2 regions of the Guptibacillus sedimenti genome follow, and region 1 is predicted to be linked to the other one. Evidence: predicted binding sites of a transcription regulator. Region 1 holds the regulator's gene; the other holds the start of a gene.
What was found. Region 1 encodes NrdR, which represses ribonucleotide reductase genes. Its sites were predicted from a motif close to AACACNATATATNGTGTT; they were not measured.
Positions count from the first base shown of each region.

Region 1 (15,423 bases):
ATGATTGTCTCTTAATGACAAAAAGTAAAGCAGATAAGAAAAGCATTGAAGTTGAAATTAGCTATAATGGGGATCTTCAAATTAAAGGAGATGCAAACCGTTTAAAACAGGTGTTTCTTAATTTAATTGCCAATAGTATTACGTACACTCCAGAAGAAGGAAGCGTTACGATTTTCGTTAACGAGAAAAAAGATGATGTTCAGTTTACGATCTCGGATAATGGTATTGGAATACGACAAGAAGAGCTTCCTCGAATCTTTGAACGCTTTTACAGAGTAGATCGTGCAAGAAGTAGAAATTCTGGTGGGACTGGTCTTGGACTTGCTATAGTGAAACACCTCGTCGAAGCTCATCAGGGTCACATCGCAGTTAACAGTCAACCTGGTGAAGGGACAACTTTTGTCATCACGTTAAATAAAAAGAGACAATATTAATCTTTACGATTTCTTTACAGTCTGTTTATATGTTCTTTAAATGATTTCTGTAAAGTAACAATTGACCCCTTCATCATGACGAGAGCACATTTTAGAGACGAGATTTTCTCGTCTCTCTTTTTTTGTCTTTCATTAGCAAAACAGAATTAATCAGTTGGACGCTTGTTTTTCATTCTTTTTACCATCGTGGTAAAATATATGGAGCAGGCGTCTTTTGGGATGTACAGTGATCGATAAATTGCGTAATGAATGAAATGGAGGACTTCTATTGAAGAATAAGTTAGTTTTAATTGATGGAAATAGCATTGCCTATCGTGCGTTTTTTGCATTGCCGTTGTTAAATAATGATAAAGGTGTCTATACAAATGCCGTACTAGGATTTACAACGATGTTGCTGAAAATTATAGAAAATGAATCGCCAACACATATGCTCGTTGCGTTTGATGCCGGTAAAACAACGTTCCGCCATAAAACGTATACAGAGTATAAAGGTGGGCGACAGAAAACCCCTTCAGAATTAAGCGAACAGTTCCCTGTTATACGTGAAGTGCTGGACGCATTTCAAATTAAGCGATATGAAATTAAGAATTATGAAGCAGATGATATCATCGGAACCGTATCGGATCTTGCGAGTAAAGAAGATTGGGAAGTGAAAATTTATTCCGGAGACAAAGATCTTCTCCAACTTGTTTCAGATAACGTTCATGTAGCCTTAACGAAAAAAGGAATAACTGACATTGATACATATGACCCAGCCTTTCTTCGTGAAAAATATGGCCTTAGCCCAGATCAAATCATTGATATGAAGGCGCTTATGGGTGATAACTCGGACAATATTCCTGGTGTGCCTGGTGTTGGAGAGAAAACGGCTCTTAAATTATTAAAACAATTTGGCACGGTGGATGCCGTTTTTGAATCACTTGACGATGTTTCTGGTAAAAAGCTAAAAGAAAAATTGGAAGAAAATCAAGAGCAGGCCATGATGAGCAAAGAGCTTGTAACGATTTTTAAAGAAACGCCACTTGAACTAGGGATAACTGATCTAGGCTACAGCGGTTATGATCATGAAGCAGTCGCTACACTGTTTAGTGAACTTGGATTTAAGTCTCTACTTAATCGAATCGGGGGGACAGAAGTAGAAGACGAGAAAATCGATGATTTAGATTTTGAGACGATCAATGAGATAGAAGCCAAGCATCTCGCTAGTCCTTCTGCCATGATTGTGGAAGTGATGGATGAAAATTACCATAATGCCGACATACAAGGGATTTCCCTTGTAAATGAAAACGGGAATTATTTTATCCCATCAGATTTAGCTCTGCAGTCTCAATTGTTTCGAAATTTTCTAGAAGATCGTACTCAGAAGAAATGGGTTTTTGATGCGAAAAGAGCCGTTGTGGCTTTAGGTTGGAAGGGCATTTCATTAGAAGGGATTACGTTTGACTTAGTGATCGCTTCCTATCTCTTAAATCCATCGGAATCGACGCATGATCTATCGGCTATTTCAAGACGAGAAGGCTTTTCTATTGTCTCTTCTGATGAGTCCGTTTATGGAAAAGGAGCGAAACGCAAGCTTCCAGAAGTTGAAGAGTTTGCGGATCACCTTGTTCGAAAAGCCTATGCGGTATATCAATTAAAAGACAAGCTTGAAGAACAGTTAAAAAACAATGAGCAGTATGAGCTGTTCCATGACCTAGAAATGCCCCTGACGCTTGTGCTAGGTGAAATGGAAACAAAAGGTGTTTCCGTTGATACCAATTTCCTAGAAAAGATGGGCGAAGAGTTAAATGAAAAATTGAGTAAGATTGAAGCAAAGGTTTTTGAACTTGCGGGCACTGAATTTAATATTAACTCGCCTAAACAGCTTGGTGAAGTTTTATTTGAGAAGTTGGAGCTTCCGGTTATTAAGAAAACAAAAACTGGTTATTCAACGTCTGCAGATGTGCTCGAAAAGCTTGAAAGTAAACACGAGGTAATTCCGGAGATCCTCCTTTATCGTCAGCTCGGTAAATTAAATTCGACGTATATTGAAGGTTTGTTAAAAGTTATTTATTCAGATACAGGTAAAATACACACAAGGTTTAATCAAGCTTTAACACAGACTGGAAGACTCAGTTCGACTGATCCTAATTTACAAAATATACCAATTCGTCTTGAGGAAGGTCGCAAAATCAGAAAAGCGTTTATTCCATCTCGAAAAGATTGGGTCATGTTTGCGGCGGATTATTCTCAAATTGAGCTACGCGTTCTCGCACATATCGCGCAAGATAAGAATTTGATTGAGGCTTTCCAGCAAGATGAAGACATTCATACAAAAACAGCGATGAACGTTTTTAATGTAGACAAAGAAGATGTTACGTCGAATATGCGCAGACATGCGAAAGCTGTTAACTTTGGAATTGTTTATGGCATTAGTGATTATGGCTTGTCACAAAGTATCGACGTTTCGAGAAAAGAAGCGGGAGAATTTATTGACCGCTATTTAGAAAGCTTTCCAGGCGTAAAAAACTATATGGAAGACGTTGTCACAAAAGCCAAAGAAGATGGATATGTCTCAACGTTGTTACAGAGAAGAAGGTATCTACCTGAAATTAATTCACGGAATTTCAATCAGCGTGGCTTCGCTGAACGAACAGCAATGAACACACCAATACAGGGAACGGCTGCGGATATTATTAAGCTCGCCATGGTTCAAATGGAGACACGCTTAAAAGAAGAAAAGTTAGAAACACGTATGTTGCTTCAAGTACATGATGAATTGATTTTTGAGGCACCACAAGATGAGATTGAAACGTTAAAACGTATCGTACCTGAAGTAATGGAATCTGCAATCAAACTTGACGTTCCACTGAAAGTTGATTATGAGTATGGCTCCACCTGGTATGATGCGAAGTAGGCATCAAAGGAGAGGGAAATATGCCTGAATTACCAGAAGTAGAAACGGTTAAACGAACACTAGAAGATTTGGTTGTAGGGAAGAAGGTCACAAATGTTGTTGTAAAGTGGCCTAAAATTATTAAGAAACCAGATGATGTTGAAGCCTTCAAAATGAAAGTGATTGGTCAGACTTTTACAGGTGTTGAAAGAAGAGGGAAGTTTTTAAAACTGATTCTTGAAGACGATGTAATCGTCTCTCACCTTCGTATGGAAGGGAAATATAAGTTATCTGCTATCGATGAACAATTTGATCATCATACGCATGTGTTTTTTACGTTCGAAGATGGAACGGAGCTTCGTTATCATGACGTGCGGAAGTTTGGTACGATGCATCTTTTTCCTATTGGATTAGAGGAAAATGAGTTACCACTTGTGCAGCTGGGCCATGAACCTTTTTCAGACCAATTTACCTCTGAAGTATTACAAAAAGGATTTCAAAAAACGTCTCGAAAAGTAAAAACAGTGTTGTTAGATCAAACCCTCGTTGTTGGACTTGGGAATATTTATGTCGATGAAGCGCTGTTTAAAGCTAGAATACACCCTGAGCGAATCGCGTCGACGCTTACAAATAGAGAAATTGAAACACTTAGAGAACAGATCGTTCATACGTTATCTGATGCTGTGAATAAAGGCGGTAGTACAATCCGTTCTTATGTAAACAGTCAGGGGAAAGTAGGCACTTATCAGGATAATCTCTTTGTCTATGGACGCGTCGGTGAGGGATGTAAAAACTGTCAAACTGAGCTCGAGAAAATAGTTGTTGGAGGAAGAGGAACAACGTTTTGTCCGCTATGTCAGGTGAATGAGTAAGTCGTAGCGTTGGATGGGCTCCTTTCATATACTATTTAAGATTTTAGTATGGAAGGAGCTCGCCTATGTACTGGGTTTCTCTTTTTTTCTTAGCATTTGCCGTAAGCGTAGATGGATTTGGAGTTGGCTTAACGTATGGCCTCAGAAGGATGAAAATTCCTTTTAAGTCGATTCTTATCATTTCGATTTGTTCGGCGATCTCCATGTTAATCGCAATGGGTTTTGGCTCACTTTTACAGTTATGGATTTCAGATATAGTAGCTCAGCGAATTGGTGGCGGCATTCTTATTGCGCTAGGTGGATGGGTATTGTATCAAATGATTCGTAACAACAAAGAGGTTGAAAAAACGGTTTCTGAGCGAATTCTTCTTCATTATGAAATACGCTCGCTCGGGGTGGTTATCAGCATTTTGAGAAAACCGACAACGGCAGACTTTGATGATTCTGGTACAATTACAGGTATTGAAGCAATTATGCTCGGTGCCGCATTGTCTCTTGATGCATTTGGAGCAGGCATAGGTGCGTCAATGGTTGGTTTTCCTCCTATTGAAACGTCACTTTTGATTGCTTGTATGAGTTCGCTGTTTTTGCTCTTAGGATTAAAGTTCGGAAACCTTACTTCAAACATTAAATGGATGGATAAACTATCACTCTTACCGGGATGCCTACTCATTATCTTAGGATTCCTTAGAATGTAGTGAAAGGAGGGTGACGATGGATATTGGACTTACCGGTGGAATCGCTAGTGGAAAAAGTACTGTAGCAGAGATGATTCGCCGCTATGACCTACCAATCATTGATGCAGACGTAATGGCAAGAAAAGTAGTTGAACCTGGTGAGCCAGCACTTCAAGACATCTTTCGATTATTTGGAGATGACATGAAAGCAGAAGATGGCGGGCTTGATCGGAAGAAGTTAGGAGCTGTCATTTTTAAAGATGAGGAAAAACGTAAAGTATTAAATCGTATTCTTCATCCTGCAATTCGGAAAGGAATGCTTGATCAAGCAGCAGCTCTAAAAGAACAGGGAAGCGTGCATATTGTTTTCGATATTCCGCTTTTATTTGAAAGTCAGCTAACTCATATGGTTGATCAAACCCTTCTCGTGTATGTCGATGCAAAAACCCAGCTATCGAGATTAGTTGAAAGGGATGGGAGTACGGAAGAAGAGGCTTTCGATCGTATCCAATCGCAAATGCCTATTGAAGAAAAGAAAGAACTGGCTGATGATGTGATTGATAACACGGGAACACGTGAAGAAACGGAAGAACAACTTAACAACATTCTAAAAAAATGGGGAATAATATAAACAAAAACACGTCTGAAAACGACGTGTTTTTTGTTTTTTAATCGTCATGCGCTTAGAGAAAGACGTTCTACAAAAATAGTGTAAATTAATCTTTTCATTTGCATATTATATGTTATACTAATTTTGTGATAGGGGAAATAAGTATAACACATATGTGGCGGGAGGAACGCTGAATGAAATCAAGAGTAGCAATTAATGGCTTTGGAAGAATTGGGCGAATGGTATTTAGAAAGGCAATAATGGAAGATAGTTTGGAAGTTGTAGCAATTAACGCTAGCTATCCGCCTGAAACGCTCAGCCATTTAATTAAATATGATAGCATTCACGGTACATTTGATGGAGAGGTTACACCAATTGAGAATGGGATAAAGATTAACAATAAAAAAGTGGTTGTTTTAAATAATCGTGATCCAAAAACTCTTCCATGGAAAGAGATGGGAATCGACATTGTAATTGAAGCTACTGGCAAGTTTCGTACGAGAGAAGAAGCCGGTTATCATATTGATGCAGGAGCTACGAAAGTAATCATTACAGCACCTGGTAAGAATGAAGATCTTACAATTGTGATGGGCATTAATGAAAGCGAATACAATGATCAGAAACATCATGTTTTATCAAATGCATCTTGTACAACCAATTGTCTGGCTCCGGTTGTTCAAGTGCTTGATAAGTCCTTTGGAATTGTTTCGGGTATGATGACAACAGTTCATGCATATACGAATGATCAGAAAAACATCGATAATCCGCATAAAGATTTAAGAAGAGCACGTGCCTGTGGCCAATCAATTATTCCAACGTCGACAGGTGCAGCTAAAGCGATTTCAAAAGTATTGCCTCATTTAGAAGGGAAACTTAACGGAATGTCGCTTCGCGTACCGACACCAAATGTGTCATTAGTCGACCTTGTGGTTGATCTTAAGAAAGAAGTGACCATTGATGAAGTTAATGATGCTTTAAAAGCTGCTTCTGAAGGGCCCCTAAGAGGTATTCTTGCTTACTCTGATGAACCATTAGTATCAATTGACTACAATGGTAATGCTCATTCTTCTATAGTAGATGGACTATCGACAATGGTCGTTGAAAATAAAAAAGTAAAGGTACTTGCCTGGTATGACAATGAGTGGGGATATTCTTGTCGAGTCGTGGATATGGCAAAGTACGTAGGTGAACGAATTCCTGAGAAATTGAAAGTGAGCGTATAGATTGAAAAGGAAAGAAGTAGGAGCAATCCTGCTTCTTTTTTTTGAGGTTAACTAAAGCGCGAAAATAACTTCAAGATACAGGATATTTCTCGTCCATTTTGGATATATTTTTATTATTGCCGCTCTACTCGCTTTGTAAAAGTGAGTGGAGAGAAGAAAGGTTTGCATTTAATTTATTCTTGCAAATCTATTTTAAAAGCCTTATACTATTTTTCGTGAACTTCTTTTATAGCAATTTGGCATTGAAAACTACTTAAAGGGTTAGGACCTCATCGGACTAACTTTCCCCCGTGGTGGATTTTCAATACCGCATGCTTTAGGCATGAGTAAAAATAAAGGGGGAATTTTGCTATGGATACAATGGGACGTCACGTCATTGCTGAACTATGGGGCTGTGACACTGAAAAATTAAACAACATGAAATTTATCGAAGAAACGTTTGTTGAAGCTGCTCTTAAGTCTGGTGCAGAGGTTCGAGAAGTAGCATTTCATAAATTTGCACCTCAGGGTGTAAGTGGTGTTGTGATTATTTCTGAATCACATTTAACAATTCACAGTTTCCCGGAGCATGGTTATGCAAGTATTGATGTGTATACTTGTGGTGATCTTGATCCAAACGTAGCTGCAAACTACATTGCGGATGCACTTGGAGCGGATACGCGTGAGAACATCGAACTTCCACGAGGCATGGGACCTGTAAAACCTAAAGTTAGAGAAGAACAGTCAGCGTTTACTTCATAATAATAATACTTCGATTAAAAGGGCACCCTGGGGGCCCTTTTTTAGTTTAGCTAAGAAATTTATTAGCTTGTGATGATTGGCGATTCAGCGCGACCTCATTGATTTATCAGTCATTTATTGCTATTCTTAAAAAAAATAGAGGAGGACTAGGGGTGGGAATAAAAGAGTTTTTTAGCAATCGTTCTGAAACAGGGGAAAGGCATCAAAATCCTACATTGAAAACGCATTATTTTAAAGCGACAAAGGAACAGGCTTTTACAGAAGCGAAAGCGATTCTTCAAAAACACTACAAAGGTGAAATCGTGACCAATTCACCCGAACGTGGAGAGTTTGTATTTCAAGTGAAAGCTCCTAAAAAAGCGTTAATTGTAGTAACGGTCGTGACCGTGCGCGGTTATAAAACAGCGGTAGATTTTTCCGTTTCGACAGAAACACCACTACCTGTAGATTTTGGTTTTAGTAAAAAGGTAATTGAAACGATTTATTCAGATTTGAAGAAAAAGCTAACGTTGATTGGAACAGGCATTTCAGAGCAAATATAGTAGGATGTGTGTCGTCGCACATTTTATGCTAAAATAAGAGATAGAAATCTTGTTCGTTTAGTGGAGATGATCTAATGCGCTGTCCCAACTGCAATCATAATGGTACAAGAGTGCTTGACTCCAGACCGGTTCATGAAGGCCGATCGATACGCAGGCGCCGCGAATGTGAATCGTGTACCTATCGATTTACAACGTTTGAAACAGTTGAAGAAATACCGCTTATTGTCGTGAAAAAAGATGGAGCTAGGGAAGAGTTTAGCCGGGAAAAAATTCTCAGAGGTTTAATTAAAGCCTGCGAGAAAAGACCCGTGCCGCTCGAAAAACTTGAAACCATCGTAAATGAAATAGAACGGGACCTTCGTAATCAGGGAGCTTCCGAGATCAGTAGTGATACTGTCGGTGAGCTTGTGATGGATCAACTGGCAAAAGTTGACGAAGTGGCTTACGTTCGATTTGCTTCCGTTTATCGTCAGTTTAAAGATATCAATGTTTTTATTCGTGAGCTTAAAGAATTAATTAACAGAGCAGAGTAAGGAAAAGGAGCTTAGTGTAAGCTCTTTTTTTGTACGTTAATAAGACAAATGCCATGATGAGTCAAGACCTTGCTATGTCTCAGGCTATCAGTTAGTTAGAAAAATCTATGAAGGAATATAAAGGTGAAGCATATGCATTGGAAAGAACTTCTTCCTGTTGATACGCTTCAAATTGAGGCGTTCGGGTTATTGCATGAGTATGATAGGAATGTCCTTACCCTGTTGTACCAGCCTCTAATTGGTGCAGGGGCCTACAGTCTCTATATGACGATGTGGAGCGCCCATGAGCAACAGGACAGTCTTGTTACAAAAATGACTCATCATCATTTATTACTGATGATGAGATGGGATACAAAAAAACTACTTGAAGAGCGACGAAAGCTAGAGGGGATCGGCTTATTAAAAACTTTCCTCAAAAACGGAGAAGATCCGAGACACTTTACTTACGAGCTTCAGCCACCGCTAACACCTGATCGTTTTTTTAATGACGGTGTTTTAAATATTTATTTGTTCAATCGATTAGGGCGTAATCGATACCAGGATTTAAAGAAGTATTTCTCTGATGAAAAGCCAGATTTGTCAGAATATAAAGATATGACTGCTTCGTTTAACGAAGTATACGATTCCCTGCATCCTTCTGAGATGACGGCAAGTTATGAGGAAGAAGATGATGTTCGAGAGATCGCAAGTCGAAATGATAATAAGGGTCTTGTTTTCACTTCATCTGAATTTGACTTTGATGTGATGAAACAGCACATTTCTGATATGATTGTAACAGAGAAAATGTTTACTGATTCGGTTAAGAAAACAATTGAGCGACTTGCTTTTGTCTATAAGATTGAGCCTTATGAAATGGGGCGAATCGTGGAACAGGCGGCCATTCATCATGATGAGCTATCAGATGATCTTCTCCGAAAAGAAGTAAGCAGCTGGTTTGCTCTTGAAAATCGAGGAAAGGTACCTGCTCTTCAATATAGGAGACAGCCTGCTGCATTGCAAGAATTCCATACAAAAGAGCCTGTAACGGAAGAGGAGAAGGCCGCTCAGCGTTATGAGCAAATGACACCTTATGATATTCTCCAACGTGCGGCAGAAGGTGGTAAGCCATCAGAAGCAGATATGAAGCTTGTCGAGCGTATTATGGATGAACAGAAGCTAACTCCTGGTGTAATGAACGTTCTTCTTGATTTTATTATTGAAACACAAGATAAAAAACTCTCGAAAAACTACGTAGAAAAATTTGCGAGTCACTGGGCAAGAGCCAGGGTAAAGACAGTGAGAGAAGCCATGGATCTTGCCATAAAAGAACTACAGCAGCCCAAGAAAAAGGCGAATCCAGCATCTCGAGGAAAGGGAAGTTCTACAGCTCGAAAAGACAAAGTTCCTGAATGGATATCGGATCAAAAAGAACCCGATATGTCTCATGAAGAGCGCTCAGAAAAACAAGATCAGCTCAAAAAAATGCTAAGCAAATACAAAAAATAAAGCGGGGTGAAATGTATGGAGTCCATCCAAGAATCGTTTAATAAAATGCCGGGTAACAAGAAGTTCCAACAGCAATATCAAGAAATGAAAAAAGCGATCATGGCAGATGAAGATATTCAAGCATTTATTGAGGAACAAGATGAAGTCGATGAAAAAATGATTGATCGAAGTCTTGCAAGATTGTATGAATTTACGACTCAGTCTAAACGGTGTGAGGGGTGCCCGGGGCTCTCCAACTGTATTAATATGATGCAAGGGTACGAGCCGGAGTTATTTCTTAATCGTTCAGTCATCGATATTCGTTATAATCGCTGTCCAACAAGGATTGAAGAAGATAAGAATAAGAAGCGTAATGAAATGATTCAGAGCTACTATATTCCAAAAGAAATTCTTGAAGCGACATTTGCGGATTTGGATGATGAAGATCCTGTGCGAATTGAAGCGATTGGTACAGCTATTCAATACGTCGAGGACTTTGTTCCGGGTGAAACGAAGAAAGGGCTCTATATTCATGGTGGTTTTGGTGTTGGCAAAACATTTATTCTAGGGGCAATTGCAAATCAGTTAGCGAAGGAAAAAGGCGTTCGTTCGCAGTTTATTTATACGCCTGATTTCTTTCGACAAATGAAGAGTGCCATACAAGATCAATCGATTGATGAAAAGCTAAATTACTTAAAAGAGACTCCTTTATTAATCCTTGATGATATTGGGGCTGAAAATATTTCGAGTTGGGTACGGGATGACATACTTGGTGCTCTGCTCCAATATCGCATGACAGAAGGATTACCAACCCTTTATTCTTCTAATCTAGATTATTCCTTGTTAGAGGAGCATCTCGCTTACTCTCATAAAAGTGGAATTGAAGAAACAAAAGCGAAGCGAATCATGGAAAGAATAAAGCATTTTACCACCCCAGTCTTTTTACAGGGGAAAAATAGACGAGTCTAAAGTCTTCCTTAGGGAAGGCTTTTTTATTGTTCTATACATCATTTCCAATCTGGAGCCATATAGATTTTAGTAAGAAGGTGGACAGGGGGGGGGATATATTGGTTTCAATAACATTTGATCAAAAAGAAGATTTTCAATTTGTTTATGAATATTTGATAAAGGATAGGAACGTTCAACAAAAAGTCTCCGTTAATGAAGAGGAATTAACGCTCTCTGTACAAGTGGAACCATATAATGCAAAGTTGTGTTATCACATCTCCAAATGCATCGTCCGCTGTGTTAGCACCATCTATGAGAAGCGATGGATGAAACAAATATTAACAACAAAATATTACTATCAAGATAAAGATGAAATTGGCGAAATTACAGCAATTGCAAAAAGTATTGGAGAGGGAGACAAAGAAGAACTCCCTCGCTCTGATCGCTACACAAAGCGGGTTGATTTATTGCATCGATCAACGTTTTCTTGTATTGAACAGGGCGGAACGATCTTATTTGACTCTTATTTACGGTTTCGAACCGGTCCTTATCGAGCTCTGTTAACTGAGCTAATTGGCGAAGCGATTGACGAGTATAAACTTGAGCAAGAATATCAGAATTTTATTGAAGCATTAAGGCTTCTTCTTAAATCAAGAGAGGCTCTCCAAGAAAAAGTTGTGCTTGTTTTTGATGGTAGCTACCGATTATATGATCTAAGTGGTCATAAGCTTAATGGGATTCATGAAACACTTGATAACATTCCAAATGGACTTTCTTTGGAAGAAATAGATTCTGAAATACTTTTGCCGCTTCTGATTCTTGCTCCTAAAGAAATTTATTTATATACAGAAGACACGGAAGAAGGGTTGGCTCAAACCATTCGTAATGTTTTTGAAGAACGACTATGTTTTTTTCCGTTGTCACGGGTTAAAAACTTTTTTTCTGGCAATCATTAAAATAAGCTTGATTTTCATAAGTACACTACTTATAATACCTACATACACGCATATACGTTATTGTTACGATAAGGACATGAGATGTTCTGTCTGCTTTAAGAGAGGGAAGGATTGGTGTGAACTTCCTAGCGAGACAAGCATTCTTACCACCTTTGAACTCTACCCTGGAAATAGGGTAGCGTTTCTGCTACGTTACAGCAATCTGAGCCGTATAGGATTTTCTCTATATGGGAAGCAGGGTGGAACCACGAGATAAAACACTCGTCCCTTTTTGGGATGAGTGTTTTTTTATATGCAAAAAGGAGTGAAGAAGCATGGCTGAAATGGTAAAGATTACGTTCCCAGATGGTTCTGTGAAAGAATTTAATAAAGGAACAACAACTGAAGAGATTGCAAGCTCAATTAGTCCGGGCTTAAAGAAAAAAGCTCTTGCAGGAAAGGTGAATGGCGTTCTTTTCGATTTGCGTCGTGAAATTGAAGAAGATGCATCGATTGAAATCGTAACACAAGAAAGTGAAGACGGACTTGAAGTTCTTCGCCATAGTACGGCTCATTTAATGGCTCAAGCGATTAAGCGTCTCTATGGTGATGTGAAACTTGGCGTTGGCCCAGTCATTGATAGTGGATTCTATTACGATATTGATTGCCCTGTATCAATTACACCTGAAGATCTTCCGAAAATCGAAAAAGAAATGAAAAAAATTATTAATGAAAATCTTGAAGTGAAGCGTATTGTTGTCAGTCGTGCTGAAGCAGAGAAAATGTTTAAGGAAATTGGCGATGATCTTAAGTTAGAATTGCTTGAAGCGATACCTGACGATGAACAGGTGACAATTTATGAACAAGGCGAATTCTTTGATCTTTGTCGTGGGCCACATGTTCCTTCAACTAGTAAGATCAAAGCCTTTAAACTACTATCGATTGCAGGTGCGTACTGGCGTGGAGATAGCGAAAATCAAATGCTACAACGCATTTATGGTACAGCATTTCCCAAGCAGTCCCAGGTTGAAGAGTACCTTCGTCTTTTAGAAGAAGCGAAAGAGCGCGATCACCGTAAACTTGGTAAAGAGCTAAAGCTATTTACGATTTCTCAAGAAGTTGGACAAGGGCTCCCAATCTGGTTGCCAAGAGGAGCGACGATTCGCCGTACGATTGAACGATACATTGTTGACCTCGAGGAACGTCTTGGTTATAACCATGTTTATACACCTCACCTTGCGAACGTGGAGCTTTATAAAACAAGTGGTCATTGGGATCACTACCAAGACGATATGTATCCACCAATGAAAATGGATGAAACAGAAGAATTGGTTCTTCGTCCAATGAACTGTCCCCACCATATGATGATTTACAAAAATGATCTGAAAAGCTACCGCAGTCTTCCGTATCGTGTGGCTGAGCTAGGAACAATGCACCGCTATGAAATGTCTGGTGCCCTAGCAGGACTTCAGCGCGTACGTTCAATGACGTTAAATGATGCTCATATTTTCTGTCGTCCAGATCAGATTAAGCAAGAATTTATTGAAGTTGTCGAGCTGATTCAGGAAGTTTATAAAGACTTCAATATTAGTGATTATTCATTCCGTCTTTCTTATCGTGACCCAGCTGATAAGAAAAAGTATATCGACAATGACGAAATGTGGGAAAAAGCACAAAAAATGCTGAAAGAAGCAATGGATGATCTTAACGTTGAATATGTAGAAGCAGAAGGCGAAGCGGCATTTTATGGTCCGAAATTAGATGTTCAAGTGAAAACTGCATTAGGTAAAGAGGAGACTCTTTCGACTGTCCAACTTGATTTCCTTCTTCCAGAACGATTTGATCTTTCTTACATCGGTGAAGATGGTAACCATCATCGTCCAGTCGTCATTCACCGAGGTGTCGTTTCTACAATGGAACGCTTTGTAGCCTTCTTGATTGAAGAATATAAAGGGGCATTTCCAACATGGCTTGCTCCAATTCAGGCAGAAATTATTCCTGTATCGGAAGTACACCTGGAATATGCGAAGAGTGTTCAGAAAAAACTTCAACGCGCTGGAATTCGAGTTGAAGTAGACGAACGCAACGAAAAGATTGGGTACAAAATTCGTGAAGCACAAATGCAGAAAATCCCTTATATGCTCGTAGTAGGGGATAAAGAAGTTGAAGGTGAAGCGGTTAATGTTCGTCGCTACAGCCAGCAGGATTCTGAGACTGTTTCTCTAAACGAATTTACTGCTCGAATAGAAGAAGAAATTAAAGACAAAAAGTAACGAAAAGCCGGCGTAAATGCCGGCTTTATTTTATAAGATGAAACAAATATACAAAAAACACTTGTCACAAAGAGAAAGATTCGTTATGATAATCAAGTGCACTTCGAACGAATCTTATCACCTTGACATAAATTTGGTCAGCATGGTATACTGTCTTAGGTAATTAAATATCGGAAACAAAGCAAGCAGAAGCGCCCGCTTCTCACCTGATTGACGCCATAATTGGTAGTTTGCAGGTACACTGTTCTTATAATTGTGTAATGTGTGGGTGTCGTATGCGCCGACGCTTTTTTTATGCTTTGAACCGGATATAAACCATTTAATGACATCATGTGAGATGATCATCATCGAACAATAACCATGGAGGTGGCTGATTATTAGTAGAGATATGAACGTCAATGAGGGCATTCGTGCTCGGGAAGTACGTCTAGTTGGTGCAGACGGAAACCAAATTGGTGTGAAATCCAAAAATGAGGCATTAGATATGGCTCGTAATGCAAATCTTGATCTTGTGATGGTTGCTCCAAACGCGAAACCTCCTGTTTGTCGCATTATGGACTACGGAAAGTTCCGCTATGAGCAGCAGAAGAAAGAGAAAGAAGCGCGTAAGAAACAAAAGATTATTACCGTTAAAGAAGTTCGCTTGAGCCCGAATATTGAAGAACACGACTTCAATACGAAACTTCGTAATGCACGTAAGTTTCTTGAAAAAGGTGACAAAGTGAAAGCATCGATCCGTTTCCGCGGACGTATGATTACACACTCTGATATCGGTAAAAAGGTGCTTGAGCACCTAGCAGAAGATTGCAAAGATATTGCAACTGTTGAGTCCAAACCAAAAATGGAAGGACGCAGCATGTTCCTAATCTTGGCACCTATCGCAGAAAAGTAATTCTTGAAGGAGGAACTCACTCATGCCAAAAATGAAATCTCACCGTGGAGCTTCAAAACGGTTTAAGAAAACTGGATCAGGTAAACTTAAGCGCAGCCGTGCTTACACTAGCCATATGTTCGGTAACAAGTCTCAAAAGCAGAAGCGTAAGCTTCGTAAAGCTTCTCTTGTTTCCGCAGGTGACTTCAAGCGCATTAAGACTTTAATCTACAACAAGAAGTAATCGGTTTTCATATTATTTAGACACAGAAATTAGGAGGGGTTTAGTATGCCAAGAGTAAAAGGTGGCTACGTAACACGTCGCAGACGTAAAAGAACGTTAAAACTCGCAAAAGGATATTACGGATCGAAGTCTTTGCTTTTCAAAGTTGCTAATCAGCAAGTTATGAAATCAAACATGTACG
Region 1 is NZ_JAQQWV010000001.1:1,167,019-1,182,441, forward strand. It holds gene pnpS (two-component system histidine kinase PnpS) at 1-434, shown strand, start outside; gene polA (DNA polymerase I) at 703-3,330, shown strand; gene mutM (DNA-formamidopyrimidine glycosylase) at 3,351-4,181, shown strand; gene ytaF (sporulation membrane protein YtaF) at 4,247-4,879, shown strand; gene coaE (dephospho-CoA kinase) at 4,890-5,489, shown strand; gene PQ578_RS05680 (glyceraldehyde-3-phosphate dehydrogenase) at 5,663-6,691, shown strand; gene speD (adenosylmethionine decarboxylase) at 7,043-7,432, shown strand; gene PQ578_RS05690 (cytosolic protein) at 7,585-7,974, shown strand; gene nrdR (transcriptional regulator NrdR) at 8,049-8,507, shown strand; gene PQ578_RS05700 (replication initiation and membrane attachment family protein) at 8,640-9,992, shown strand; gene dnaI (primosomal protein DnaI) at 10,008-10,940, shown strand; gene PQ578_RS05710 (putative sporulation protein YtxC) at 11,039-11,875, shown strand; T-box leader at 11,932-12,147, shown strand; gene thrS (threonine--tRNA ligase) at 12,190-14,127, shown strand; ribosomal protein L20 leader region at 14,305-14,426, shown strand; gene infC (translation initiation factor IF-3) at 14,516-15,019, shown strand; gene rpmI (50S ribosomal protein L35) at 15,042-15,242, shown strand; gene rplT (50S ribosomal protein L20) at 15,288-15,423, shown strand, end outside.

Region 2 (15,423 bases), 330 kb from region 1:
ACCGCAGCTCTTATGCTTACAAATCCCAATACCCTTGGTCTGTTTGAAGAGCAAATTACCGAGATGGCGACAATTATTCATGATGCCGGTGGAAAACTCTATTATGATGGTGCGAATATGAATGCCATTATGGGGGCAGCTCGCCCGGGGGATATGGGCTTTGATGTAGTGCATTTAAATTTACACAAAACCTTTACTGGACCACACGGTGGAGGAGGACCTGGTTCTGGACCTGTGGGCGTTAAATCAGATTTAATTCCATATCTTCCGAAACCAGTTCTTGTAAAAGAAAATGATGCGTATCGTTTTGACTATGATCGTCCTCAATCGATTGGACGAGTGAAACCTTATTATGGAAACTTTGGTATTAACGTCCGTGCTTATTCGTACATTCGTACGATGGGGCCAGAAGGACTAAAGCAAGTATCTGAAAACGCAGTTTTGAACGCAAATTATATGATGAGACGTCTTCAAGATGCTTTTGTTTTACCGTATGAACAGCATTGTAAGCACGAATTCGTTATTTCTGGTAAGAAACAAAAGAAACTTGGCGTGCGAACGTTAGATATGGCCAAGCGTTTGCTTGATTTTGGGTATCATCCACCTACGATTTATTTCCCTATCAATGTCGAAGAGTGTATGATGATTGAACCTACAGAAACTGAATCAAAAGAAACGCTTGATGAATTCTGTGATGTACTGCTTCAGATTGCTAAAGAAGCAGAAGATAACCCTGAAATTGTTCAGGAAGCTCCTCATACAACTGTCATTGGTCGACTGGATGAAACGACCGCCGCTAGAAAACCAATATTGCGATACCAAAAAGCGTAGTCTGCCTATCAGCGTAATTGAATACTTTTCGGAAATAAAAAAGCAGCTGCCACGCAGCTGCTTTTTACTTCTTCTTTACTTTTCCGCCCCATTTTTTGAAGCCGCCTTTTAACTGATAAAGGTCCTTGATCCCGTGCTTTCTAAGGATGCTTGCAGCACGAGCGATAATAATTCCGTTGTAATCATACATATAGACTGGCTGGTCTTTGCGAATTTCTTTAATACGCATTTTGAGTTGACTAACAGGAATATTTCTTGCGCCAAGAATATGGCCGTTATCAAATTCGTTGGGTTCACGAACATCAATCAGTTGGGCTTTACGATAGCCCGCTCGGAATTCTTCCTCCGTTAACGTTTTCAAATTCCTTTTCTGTATGTAGCGAGTAATGACAACATACACAATGATCGCGACGAGTAATGCGATAATCCATTCCATATAGTTTGTTACACCCTTTCAAGTAAAATCGACAACCTTAAGTTTACACGTCTTTTCCCCTTTCCGCAAAAGAAAAAAAGAATAAATAAAAAATTCACCTGAAGGTTACCGAATTAAATGCGAAATATTATTTTGGTTAGAAATAAAGTCCGTCACGTATCGACCTTTCTTTTATAAAATAAGAGAGTGTTCATTGGTCATCCATTTTCACCTCTGCTAGAATAGGAGAGGTGTTAGAAATTAACTGTGATAAAGGAGTACCGATAATGAAGCAATGGGCATTTATTGATTCGGGAGAACGTTCTCCAGCATATAACATGGCACTAGATGAAGCGTTGTTGAAATGGCACAGTGAAGGGAGCATACCTCCCGTCATTCGATTTTACGGGTGGAATCCTCCAACCCTATCAATCGGTTACTTCCAACGTATTGAAAAAGATATAAATATGGAAGCCGTAGAGAACTATGGGTTGGGCTTTGTAAGAAGACCTACAGGTGGAAGAGCCGTTCTTCATGATAAAGAGGTTACATACAGCGTTATTGTATCTGAAGATTATCCTGATATGCCAACTACGGTAAGGGAAGCATACCGTGTTATTTCTGAAGGCCTATTGATTGGTTTTCAACAACTTGGTTTAAATGCTTACTTCTCTGTTCCTGAAACTGAGAAAGAAAAAGAGGAACTTAGAGCTCCGAGGTCTGGTGTATGCTTTGATTCTCCCTCGTATTATGAACTTGTCGTGGAAGGACGGAAAGTGGCTGGGAGTGCTCAAACGCGCCAAAAAGGTGTCATCCTCCAGCATGGATCTATTTTGCTAGATATTGATGAAGATAAATTGTTTGATTGCTTTAAATTTAAAAATGATCGTATTCGTGAACGGATGCAAAGAGGATTCAGAAACAAAGCGGTCGCTATTAATGCACTTCGCGATACACCAGTATCAATTTCAGAAGCGATTAAAGCCTTTTATGAAGGATTTCAAAAAGGCCTTAACATTGAGTTAGTCCCATTTGAGCTATCAGAAGAACAAGAAGCTTACGTGAACGATTTGGCAATGGACAAGTATGCAAGTAACGAATGGAACTTTAGTAAATGAGCACCTGCCATGGGTGCTTTTTCCTATTGACTATAGAGGAACAAATGTTCTAAAGTTATTCTTGTTGCATTAACGAAACGCATTCTTTATTTAAAGATAGGCTAAGACCAAAAGACAGAATGTGGATAAATGTGCAATAGACAAAATTCCTCTTTTTTCTCTGTTCTTGTAATTCAACCTTGATTTATCGAGTTTAATCTCGTATTTTCACTTAATTTGAAAGTTGACAAATTAAACGAACATCCGTCGTTTTACTATATGTAGTATTGGGTAAAGAATTCTGAACACTATATATGGTTTAAAATGATTGTCTGCATGATGGACATGTGCTACTATTAATCAAGACGATTTATCACAGTTACATACATCTAGAGTTGCTCTTATATGTATAAATGTCGAAACGGAGGGGTTTATATGACAATAAAAACCAATGAAAAAAGAAGGTCCATTAACATCGCACAGTTAAATAAAGATATTGAGATGTTCGCGCAGGTTCATCCTATTACAGAAGATATGCACCTTACCCACAAAGGTGTAAGTCGTCTTGTTATGCTGGATCGCTATGCCTTTAAAGATACTGAAAAAAAGACGTTACAAAAAGGTGATTTTGTTGTCTTAACGATTAAGGAAGATCCAAAGTTCCCAGCAAGAGGTCTTGGATATATTGAAAAACTTGATCTAGCTTCAAAGAAAGCGACTGTTGCTGTGCATGAAGACTATGTCGGTGTACTGGATACTGAAGAAGAGAGAGAAACTGGCTTAATTGTACGTTCATTGGACGTTATTGAGAAGCCCCTTGAAGTTTACTATGAGCAAATTGCACGACGGAACGCTCGGGGCTTGGCAGATGTTGAGAAAACGGATGGTGAAAAGAAATATTGGGAAGATCGTTTCTATAATGAACTTTCATCAATGAACTTTGTCCCAGCAGGACGAGTACTATATGGCGCAGGTGCAGATACGGAAGTAACTTATTTCAATTGTTATGTTATGCCGTTTCCACAAGATTCAAGAGAAGGCATTTCGGAGCACCGCAAACAGGTAATGGAAATTATGAGTCGCGGAGGCGGGGTAGGAACAAATGGCTCAACGCTTCGTCCGAGGAACACTCTTGCAAGAGGAGTTAATGGAAAGTCATCGGGGTCCGTTTCATGGCTTGATGATATTGCAAAGCTTACACATCTCGTAGAGCAGGGCGGATCACGTCGCGGTGCACAGATGATCATGCTTGCAGATTGGCATCCTGATATTATTGAATTCATCATTTCAAAAATGCAAAACCCACGTATCCTTCGTTTTCTTGTGGAAAACACAAAAGACGAGCAAATTAAAAAGCTTGCAGAAGATAAACTAAAATTCACGCCTCTTTCTGATGCTGAGAGATCGATGTACCAAAGCATTCTAAATTATCGTAGTATCCCTGGTACTGGTGGTTTTGAAGAAAAAGTGATGCAAGACGCACAGGATAAATTAGCGACTGGTGGTACGTATTCCGTTCATAATCCAGACTTTTTAACTGGAGCAAATATTTCTGTTTGTCTTACGAAGGATTTCATGGATGCAGTCGAAAATGATGCTGAGTATGAGCTGCGCTTCCCTGATGTAGAAAACTATACGAAAGAACAAATGAGTTTCTACAATGAGAACTGGCATGAATCAGGTGATGTTCGTGATTGGAAAGAACAAGGATTCCCTGTAAGAACGTATCGTAAAGTTCAGGCAAAAGAGCTATGGGATCTTGTCAATATTTGTGCAACATATTCGGCAGAACCAGGAATCTTCTTTATTGATAATGCTAATGAAAAAACAAACGCTACATCTTATGGCCAAAAAGTGGTAGCAACGAATCCTTGTGGAGAGCAACCGTTAGCGCCTTATTCAGTTTGTAACCTTGCGGCTGTAAACCTTGCTGAAATGGCAAATAAAGAGACGAAAACAGTTGATTTTGAAAAATTAAAAGAAACTGTTGAAGTAGGCGTAAGAATGCAAGATAACGTTATTGATGCAACGCCTTATTTCTTAAAAGAAAATGAAAAACAAGCTCTTGGTGAGCGCCGTGTGGGTCTAGGAGTAATGGGGCTTCATGATTTATTGATCTATTGCGAAACAGTGTACGGTTCAGAAGAAGGCAATAAGTTAACTGATCAAATATTTGAAACGATCGCGACAACGGCTTATCGTGCTTCAGTTGACTTAGCTAAGGAAAAAGGCAGTTTCCCATTCCTTGAAGGTGAAACAGCAGAGGAAACAAATCGGTTACGTGAAGCTTTTGTTAACACTGGCTATATGCAACAAATGCCGAATGACTTACGAGACAGCATTATGGATTATGGTATTCGTAACTCACATCTACTAACTGTAGCGCCTACGGGTAGTACAGGGACGATGGTTGGCGTTTCTACCGGTCTTGAGCCATACTTCTCGTTCTCTTATTTCCGCAGTGGTCGCCTCGGTAAATTTATCGAAGTGAAAGCAGACATACTTGCAGAATACTACGAGAGAAATCCAGAAGCAGATCCCGAGAAGTTGCCAGAATGGTTTGTGTCCGCAATGGAACTTGCGCCTGAAGATCATGCTGATACGCAATGTGTGATTCAGCGCTGGGTAGATAGTTCAATCTCTAAAACGGTAAACGCGCCAAAAGGGTATTCCGTAAAGCAAGTAGAAGCTGTTTATGAACGTCTTTACAATGGTGGTGCTAAGGGAGGCACCGTTTATGTAGACGGTAGCCGTGATTCTCAAGTTCTAACACTTAAAGCTGAGGATAATTCATTTGAGCAGCTTGAATTTGAGGATGGGATGCAAGAAAAGAAACAAGTTGTTCTTGTTGATACAATCACTGACCTTCGTTCAACTGATGTAACAATCGGGTCTGAAGTAGGAAATACGTGTCCGGTCTGTCGGAAAGGGCAAGTAAAAGAAATCGGTGGATGTAATACATGTGATAATTGTAGTGCACAACTGAAGTGCGGACTTTAGGATCAGGGAGCGAAGGATAAGCGGAAACGTTTATCCTTCATCTTTTTGTGATCTCCTTTAGCTACTTCACAAAGGTTTGCCTCTTAATAAAAGCATATGGAACCTTTCCTTGTATCCGCCCATACTATGGTGTATGCTTTTATTAACTGGCTTAAATGGAATAAAAGATGGAGGGAATCCAATGGCCACTACTCCAAGTATGGAAGATTATATTGAACGTATTTATGCACTAATAGACGGAAAAGGGTATGCTCGCGTATCAGACATTGCGGAAGCACTAGAGGTACATCCCTCCTCGGTAACAAAAATGATTCAAAAATTAGATAAAGGTAAATATGTCGTTTACGAAAAGTATCGCGGCTTCATGCTTACTCCCAAAGGGAAAAAGCTAGGCAAGCGACTCGTTGATCGCCATGCTTTGCTTGAACAATTTCTAGGTGTTATCGGGGTTAATGAAGAGAACATATACGAAGACGTTGAAGGGATCGAGCATCATTTAAGTTGGGATGCTATTGATCGAATTGGAGATTTAGTCCAATATTTTGAAGAAACGAGTGGACGAGTGGATGAACTTAGGGAAGTCCAGCGGAAAAATGAAGAAGCTCACGAGGAACAATCCGAGGTTTAATTGGATTGTTCTTTTTTCATCAATAAAGACTTTATCGATATGAAACAATATCTTTTTTCTGTACTAAATTTTAGCTTATAAGCTTAGGCTTTAATAAGGTTGGAAGGAGGTAGGGATGTGTATATTGACGGAGTGTTTTCAGGTGGGGGAGTAAAAGGAATTGCACTTGTGGGAGCACTTCAAGCTGTGGAGAAAAAAGGGCTTTCATTTAAGAGAACAGCTGGAACGAGTGCTGGTGCTCTTATTGCTGCACTGATCATTGCAGGGTATAACGGGCATGAGTTAGAAAACACATTGCTTGATACAGATTTGACTTCGCTATTAGAGAAAAATTCAGGTTTTACGTTCCCGCTTCTTCGCTGGTTGATGTTATATTGGAATCTTGGTCTTTATTCTGGAAAGGACCTAGAAATTTGGGTGGGGGGATTATTGAAAAAGAAGGGGATTTCAACATTTGGAGATCTGCCTGAAGGTTCCCTTAAGATTATCGTATCAGATATTACGAAAGGAAGGCTTGTTGTATTACCTGATGACCTTGCCCATTATGGATTCGTGCCAGAGCAATTTTCAGTTGCTAAAGCAGTGCGTATGAGTGCAAGTTTGCCATTCTTTTTTAAGCCTCAGCCTCTCTATTCCATTAATGGAAAAAAACATTACATGGTAGACGGAGGGATATTGAGTAATTTTCCACTGTGGGTTTTTCAACCGCCTGATCATAAAAAACCGCTTCGCCCAGTGCTGGGGTTTCAACTGAGTGCAAACTTTAATCAAATTCCTGAGAATAAAATATCAAATGCCGTTGACATGTATCAGGCTCTCTTTGAAACAATGAAACGAGCTCATGATGCACGATACATTGAAGATCAAAAAGCTCAAAATATCGTATTTATTCCGATTAATCAGGATATTACAACTGCATTTAAATTAGAGAGACATGGACAGAAGAAATTAATCATGTTAGGTAAGGAGCGAACTTCTCAATTCCTCAATACGTGGCGGAAAATGCCTGAAATACAAAGAAAGGATGGCTGAATATCAGCCATCCTTTCTTATTTAAAGACTTAAATTCAAATGAAAACTCTTGCTAAAAGCACGGTGCTTCGCTTTTTTTAAAAAAGAGCTCTGTTTTTCTTCTTGCCTTTACGTCCTTCAATGACCGTAAAAGGATTTTCTTTCTTGTCTTCTTGTAATGAACGCTTCTTAGGCGTAAGTCGTTTAGATGGGATGACCCGCAGGTGAGTGGCATTTCTTCTAGGTGTAGCTTTTTTCTTTTTAAATTTTGAAGATTGTTTTGCAGCTCTTTGATAGGCAGTTGATTGTTGCCCCATTTTTTTTGCCATCAATTTTTTTGCAATAAAGATGATCACGACGGCAATTGCTGCAGTGATAAGAAGCTGCTTGAAAAGTCCGCTTGGATCTGTGAGTATTTTCCATAAAAAACCAATAGCTGCAAGACCTATTAATAAATAAATCAGAGGTTGAACAACACGGCGCGACAAATGATTCACCTCCTGTTCATCTTTACACAACTTTTGTGCTTGAATCATCTTCCTCTCGTAATTTATCTCGAGAAAGTAGTTCTTTAAATGAGTGGATTGCTACATCTACTTGCTTATCATCAGGATTCTTCGTCGTTAGGAGCTGTACCCATAATCCTGGATAGCCAAGCCCTTTCAAAACCGGGATGTCTCTCACTTTGTTCGTTAGCTGAAGAACTTCAAAAGAGACACCAAGGACAACTGGTATTAATGCAACACGATATACTAACCTGACCCATAAAGGGTCAGTGGGAACTAATAGATAAATAAACACTCCGATGACGACTGTGAAAAGAATAAAGCTACTTCCGCATCGGTAATGCAGTCGTGATTGTTTCTGGACATTATCGATTGTAATGGGTAATCCAGCTTCATAAGCATTAATTACTTTGTGCTCTGCACCATGATATTGAAACACTCTTTTAACGATAGGTGTGAGTGAAATGAAATAAATATAGCCGAGCAGTAGAATCAGTTTAATGAAACCTTCTATTAAATTCTGAACCACGTGACCTGGAAATATAAACTCCAGTGAAGCTGCAGCTAATGCTGGTAATAAGGTGAAAATGGTTTTCACAAAAGCGAAAGAAATAACGCCTATAGCAGCAGCACCTAATAAAAGAGTTAGTTTAGAAGGCTCATCTTTTCCAAGGACTTCCTCATCTTCAGAAGGATCAACATCGTAACGCTCGCTCGAGAAATTTAAGTGCTTCGTCCCATTTCCACTAGCATCAATGATTGCGACAACTCCGCGTATGAAGGGAATCTTCTTAAGTTTTGTTCGTATTGGTTTCGGCTGTTTGGGAACTTCTAGATAATCAATCGATCCATCCTTTCGCCGAATAGCAGTTATAGATGTATGTTTCCCCTGAAACATGACGCCTTCCACAACCGCTTGCCCGCCATATGCAGGCTTGTTAGTATCTGACAATATCTCTCACCAACCTATAGTATGAAGTAGAATGTTTTGAAACGATTATACTCTTGTTTAAATGTACTTAATACCATTCTACAAGAAATAGGCAAAAACCTCTAGATGGGAGATGTTAATAATCATTTTCCCCAACGTTAGTGATTTTAATCTCTCCAATACACATATTTTCTAATAAATAATTTCGTGTACAGTAGGAAATGCTAGGTATGAGGTGAATCTAATGGAAAAAGAAAAGCAGCAGGACTCAAAAGAAAACGAGCAGCTTGAACAGAATAAGCAAGAAGAACCTCTTTCTTTCACATCAAAAATTGTTACCATCGGAATAGCGGGGGGACTGTTTTGGGGACTTATTGGGTATTTGACTTATTTATTTAAGTTCACGAAAATACCGCCTTCGTTAATTCTTTCACCGTGGGCACTTGGAGAGTGGAAGAATGAACAGCTAGGTCAATGGATAGGTATCCTTTCAATTGGACTTGTTTCCATTCTCGTTGCATTTTTATATAAAATAACGCTTGTGAAAATCAATAATATGCTGGCAGGGCTTGCTTATGGGGTTGTACTATGGATCATTGTATTCTACTTGCTTAATCCAATGTTTATTGACTTGCCGACAATTACAAAACTAGATCGCAATACAGTTATTACAACTATCTGCCTCTATTTACTCTATGGAGTATTCATTGGCTATTCGATCTCATTTGAGTATCATGAGAACCAGCAAAAGGGCACTTCCTATTCAAACAAATGAAGCTATGGTAGAATGTTCATGGAACATTCTCTTTTTTTTATGCATCATCTGAGTTAGAGAGAACTGCCGAATCGTCATGAGTAAGGAGACTGGCATGAAAACATTCTATGTGCTTAACGGACCTAATTTAAATCGACTGGGTAAACGTGAACCTGACATTTATGGGAACGAAACGCTTGAAAATGTGGAACAGCGATTATCTCAATTAGCTAGTGAAAATGAGGCAACTGTAATTTTTCGTCAATCAAATCACGAAGGCGATCTAATTGATTGGATTCATGAAGCAGAGAATGCTTCGGGTATTATTCTAAATCCAGGCGCCTTCACTCATTATAGTTATGCAATCCGTGATGCAATTGCTAGTGTTCCTGTTTCAGTGGTAGAGGTACATATTTCAAATGTACATAAGCGAGAGCCTTTTCGACACACGTCTGTCATTTCCCCTGTCACTACAGGCCAAATTGTAGGATTTGGATTAGTGGGTTATGAACTAGCATTGCAGTCATTTTTATAATTCTAAAGGAGGACGAAGTTGTGGAACGTATTGAGAATCTACGTCAGTCATTTAAAGAGTATGATATTGATGCGATGTTAATTACTTCAGCAAGCAATCGCAGATATATTTCGCAGTTCACCGGAAGCTCAGGAGTTGTCCTGATAACTGAGAAAGAAGCAAAGTTTATAACAGACTTTCGCTATGTTGATCAGGCACAGGAGCAAGCAAAGGGTTTTGAGATTGTACAACACAAGGGTCCTATTGTAGAAGAAGTTGCAAAGTTAGCTAATGCACTAGGAGTAAAGAAGCTAGGTTTTGAAGAAACGCAAGTTACATACCAGGTCTTTAAAGCATATGAAGCCAAAATTGAAGCTAGTCTTGTACCTATCAATGGCCTTCTTGAAAAACATCGTATGATTAAAGATTCTAGTGAATTAAACATATTAAAAGAAGCTACTGAAATAGCGGATGCTGCTTTTCAACATATTACAAACTATATCAGAACGGGTATAACAGAGCTTGACGTATCCAACGAGCTTGAGTTTTTTATGAGAAAAAATGGCGCAACCTCATCTTCTTTTGATATTATAGTTGCGTCGGGTATTCGCTCAAGCCTTCCCCACGGTGTTGCAAGTGATAAAGTCATTGGAAAGAACGAACTAATCACACTTGATTTTGGCGCTTATTATAAAGGATATTGTTCTGATATAACACGTACAGTGGCTGTTGGAGATCCTGGAGAAGAGCTAAAAGGTGTTTACCACACGGTTCTTGAAGCTCAGCTTAAGGCAATGGAAGAAATTAAGCCTGGAATGAGCGGCAAAGAAGCAGATGCAATATCCAGGGATCTCATTGCTGCAAAAGGTTATGGTGACTACTTTGGTCATACATTGGGGCATGGTGTTGGTCTAGAAGTACACGAAGGCCCAGCGCTTTCAACAAAATCTGATACAGTGTTAGAACCGGGTATGGTTGTTACCGTTGAACCAGGTATTTACCTCTCTGGTAAAGGCGGAGTACGAATAGAAGATGATACAGTCATCACCGAGACAGGAAATGAGACATTGTCTCATTCCACAAAGGAATTGCTGATTCTCGGCGAATAATGAAAGTGAGGGACTACTTATGATTTCTGTTAACGATTTAAAAACTGGTCTTACAATTGAAGTGGATAATGGGATCTGGACAGTAATGGAATTTCAGCACGTAAAACCTGGTAAAGGAGCAGCTTTCGTAAGAACAAAGCTACGCAACCTTCGTACTGGTGGAATTCAAGAAAAAACGTTTCGTGCTGGAGAAAAGGTTTCAAAAGCTCATATTGAAAATCGTAAAATGCAATATCTTTATGTAAGTGGAGATATGCACACATTTATGGATACAACAACATATGAGCAAGTGGAACTTCCTACAGAGCAAATTAATTATGAACTAAAATTCCTGAAGGAAAACATGGAAATTTCGATTCGTACTTATGGTGAAGAAACCATCGGTGTGGAATTACCAAATACTGTTGAACTCGTTGTTACTGAAACTGAGCCTGGTATTAAAGGTGATACAGCTTCAGGAGGAACAAAGCCTGCAACTGTTGAAACTGGTTTAACGGTTCAAGTGCCGTTCTTTGTGAACCAGGGAGACATTCTCATTATTGATACTTCTAAAGGTGAATATGTATCAAGGGGATAGTGAAGTGATTTTTAAAAACCGCTCTGTATGAGCGGTTTTTTTGTTTACTTTAAAAATGAGTGATTACTCACTTTACAATGAGTGATTTTATGATAAAATATAGTGAGTAATCACTCATTTTAGGAGGGGTCACATGCCCAAAGGTGCAATTGAAGCAAATGTTACGAAGAACTACGGCAAAACTACCATTTTAGATCATGTTAATCTTTCACTAAAACGCGGTGAGATATTCGGTCTCTTAGGACCATCCGGCTCTGGTAAGACAACCTTAGTGAAACTCTTATGTGGTATTGAAGAGGCTTCTGAAGGTGAGGTGAAGGTGCTCGATACGAAAATGCCCAATCTTAGTATGATGAAGAAAGTTGGTTATATGGCGCAGGCGGATGCTTTGTATGGTGAATTAACCGCTTATGAGAACCTGAAGTTTTTTGCAACTCTAAGCGGTGTCCATCGACGTGATCAAAAAGAACGGATTATAGAGGTAATGCAGCTCGTTAATTTAGAAAATGAACTTCAAAAGAACGTAGAAGATTTTTCGGGTGGAATGAAGCGACGCTTATCCCTCGCCATTGCTTTGTTACACAATCCTGATATTTTACTGTTAGATGAGCCAACTGTTGGAATTGATCCTTCACTTAGACAAAAAATTTGGTGGACATTTGAAAAACTAAGAAGCAATGGAGTCCTCATATTGGTAACAACTCATGTAATGGATGAAGCTGAAAGATGTTCAAGGCTTGGTATGATCCGAAATGGTCAATTGATTGCAGTCGGCACACCGGACGAATTAAAAAAACAAACTGACTCAGTAACAATCGAGGAAGCGTTTCTTTCATTTGGAGGAGGGGTCGAATGAGGATAATTGCAGTTGTAATAAGGATATTGAGGCAGTTTATAAGTGATAAACGAACGATGGCTTTAATGATTGTGGCACCTATTATTATTTTAACCATGCTATCTCTTGTCTTTAACGGAGATGATCTGGAATTGAAACTAGGCGTACGAAACACCCCTGAATCGATCGTTGAACAAATGGAAAAACACGCTAGTGTAAAACCCATTGCTTCAGATGAAACTGTTGAATCTACTTTAAAAAAAGATTATGATGCTGTGATTGATTTTGGGAACGGTGCGAAAAAGCTATATCTTGAGGGGAGCGATCCTTCTATTAATCGAGCAGTCATAAATATGGTTCAAAGTAGTTCAATGGGAAAAAATCAAGAAATGGATTTGGAAGTGTCCTATTTGTTTGGTTCGAACAATATGAGTTCATTTGATCACTTTGGACCTGTTTTAGTAGGCTTCTTTATATTCTTCTTTGTGTTTTTAATTGCTGGAGTCTCTTTCTTGAGAGAGAGGACACAAGGGACGCTTGAACGAGTTTTGGCTACCCCAATAAAAAGGTGGGAACTTGTGACAGGTTATGTAATTGGTTTTGGATTATTTACTATGCTTCAATCCGCCATAATAGCATTATATAGTATTTATGTGATTGATCTCATGATGGAAGGAGCTTTTCTTTACGTCTTGTTGATTACACTTATGCTAGCGTTAAGTGCACTAACGTTGGGGACCTTACTCTCCTCATTCGCAAAAAATGAATTGCAAATGATTCAGTTCATTCCTCTTGTGGTCGTTCCCCAAATCTTTTTCTCTGGGCTGTTTAATCTTGATACGATTTCAAACTATCTTAGCTGGATTGGCCCGTTAACTCCTTTGTACTATGGAGCTGATGCCTTGAGAAGTGTTATGATTAAGGGACAAGGATTAACTGATATATGGATTGATTTACTTGTTTTACTTGGATTTTCAATCGTTTTTATGATTTTAAACATTTACGCACTAAAAAAACATCGACGAATTTAGAATCAGGGGGAGCATATGAAGAAGGAAGAGAATAACATGGAATGGCTTTTTGATGAAGAAGTGAGTGATTCCGGAGATTTAACTGAGAAGCAAAAGCGCATCGTAAAAGCAGCGGTTGAGATGTTTCAGGAAAAGGGATTTTCTGCTTCATCAACTAGCGAAATTGCCAGACGTGCTGGTGTAGCAGAAGGAACGATATTTCGCCACTATCGCACGAAAAAAGATTTGCTTCTAGCTATCGTTACACCTGTCATGAGTCATCTTGTTGCTCCTTTTATCGTTAAAGATTTAGATAAAGTACTAGAACAAGACTATGAGCACTATGAAGATTTTTTAAAGGCGGTTGTAAGAAATAGACAAGCATTTATTCGTAAGCACTTACCGATTGTGAAAATCCTTATTCAGGAAATTCCTTTTCATGAAGAACTTCGCACACAATTTATCGAGCATATAGCGAAAGATTTATTTGATCGATTTGGAAAAGTAGTCGTTCACTTTCAAGAAAAAGGAGAATTGATTGAAATCCCCTCTTCCTCTGCAATTCGACTTTCATTAACCGCCATTCTCGGTTTTTTTCTAGCAAGATATATTATGGTTCCGGACCGTGATTGGGATGATGAGAAAGAAATTGAAATAACTGTTCAATTCATATTACATGGTTTAAAAGCAAGATAACCACCCACTTTAGGGTGGTTTTTTTTGTGTTCTTTTAAGAACTGGTCCATAACTTAGTCTTCTGAAATAGTCGGTGTCATCATAAGTTGTACTGATTAGGGAGGGTTAAGATGATTCATTCCGTTCTTGTAATGGGTTTACTTCGCATACTCTCAGGTGTTATTGAGCTAATTGCAGCTGTATTAATTCTAGTTTTTCGTGATCTTAAAACCGCAATGTTGATCAATGCATTTTTAGCCATTGTCGGGCCTATTATCCTTGTCGTTACGATGACAGCTGGACTAATTGGTCTAGCAGGAGATCTATCAATCACAAAAATTCTATTCATTGTAATTGGTGTAGGCTTTATTTTAATTGGCACTCTCTCATAGATTTGATAGAGACATATTTTGATCGGAATAGGAATAGTAGTGTAGAGAGAAACAAGCAGTGGGAGGAGGGACATTCGTGGAAGAAGCTCTTCGTGTGCTTCCAGAAAACGTAAAGAAAATACTGCGTCAATACACAGAAATGGAAAGATCAACGATTGAAGAAATTCGAATGCGCATTAACCGTCCGCTTGAAATAATGATCAATGGAAAACCGAATTTTCCTCTCTTAAACGGTCAAACATACTTCATTTCAAAAGATGATAGTTCACAAATGATAAATAAACTTAGCCATTATTCCCTGTACGCGTTAGAAGAAGAATTAAAAAAGGGATTTGTCACGATTGAAGGCGGGCACCGCGTCGGTCTTGCAGGAAAAGTCATTACGATAAACGGACATGTTAAAGCGATCCGTGACATTGCATCTTTTAACGTAAGAATTGCAAAACAAAAGCTTGGAATAGCTGTACCGCTTGTATCATATCTTTATGCAGGGGGATGGGCAAATACAATTATCTTAGGACCGCCACAGTCCGGTAAAACGACGATGCTTCGTGACCTAACTCGAATTATGGCTGAAGGTGATAACGTAAGAAGAATTCCATCAGCCAAAGTTGGTATTGTTGATGAGCGATCTGAAATTGCTGGTTGTGTTCTAGGGATTCCTCAACATCGACTTGGTGACCGTGTTGATGTTTTGGATGCTTGTCCTAAAGCAGAAGGAATGATGATGATGATCCGATCCATGAGTCCAGAAATATTGATCGTTGATGAAATTGGTCGAAAAGAAGATAGTGAAGCTATATTTGAAGCGATAAATGCAGGAATTAAGCTTGTTGTCACTGTTCATGGAACGAGTATGGATGATTTACACCGTAGACCAAGTATGCAAGGTTTAATCAACTCTGGATCTTTTGAACGAATAGTCGAACTGTCACGGAAAGATGGTCCGGGAACAATTCATGCGATCAAAGATAAAACGGGTAAGGAAATTCGACGTAAAAAGGTGATCTAGCATGAAGCTACTAGGAGCAGTGCTTATTATTTTAGCGAGTACGTGGGCAGGTGTGGAATGGTCAAGAACTGTGAGCGAACGATCTCGACAATTGCGGCAGTTAAAAGCAGCACTTCAGTCATTGGA
Region 2 is NZ_JAQQWV010000001.1:1,493,919-1,509,341, forward strand. It holds gene gcvPB (aminomethyl-transferring glycine dehydrogenase subunit GcvPB) at 1-831, shown strand, start outside; gene PQ578_RS07385 (rhodanese-like domain-containing protein) at 896-1,267, opposite strand; gene PQ578_RS07390 (lipoate--protein ligase family protein) at 1,534-2,364, shown strand; gene PQ578_RS07395 (vitamin B12-dependent ribonucleotide reductase) at 2,779-5,343, shown strand; gene mntR (transcriptional regulator MntR) at 5,525-5,971, shown strand; gene PQ578_RS07405 (patatin-like phospholipase family protein) at 6,089-7,003, shown strand; gene PQ578_RS07410 (SA1362 family protein) at 7,081-7,518, opposite strand; gene PQ578_RS07415 (DUF1385 domain-containing protein) at 7,493-8,440, opposite strand; gene PQ578_RS07420 (YqhR family membrane protein) at 8,664-9,194, shown strand; gene aroQ (type II 3-dehydroquinate dehydratase) at 9,289-9,708, shown strand; gene PQ578_RS07430 (M24 family metallopeptidase) at 9,729-10,796, shown strand; gene efp (elongation factor P) at 10,816-11,373, shown strand; gene PQ578_RS07440 (ABC transporter ATP-binding protein) at 11,507-12,229, shown strand; gene PQ578_RS07445 (ABC transporter permease) at 12,226-13,239, shown strand; gene PQ578_RS07450 (TetR/AcrR family transcriptional regulator) at 13,255-13,914, shown strand; gene PQ578_RS07455 (DUF2619 domain-containing protein) at 14,025-14,285, shown strand; gene spoIIIAA (stage III sporulation protein AA) at 14,362-15,297, shown strand; gene spoIIIAB (stage III sporulation protein SpoIIIAB) at 15,299-15,423, shown strand, end outside.
Region 2: a site for NrdR is predicted at 2,648-2,665, ahead of PQ578_RS07395 (vitamin B12-dependent ribonucleotide reductase). Genes of this name have one in related genera too.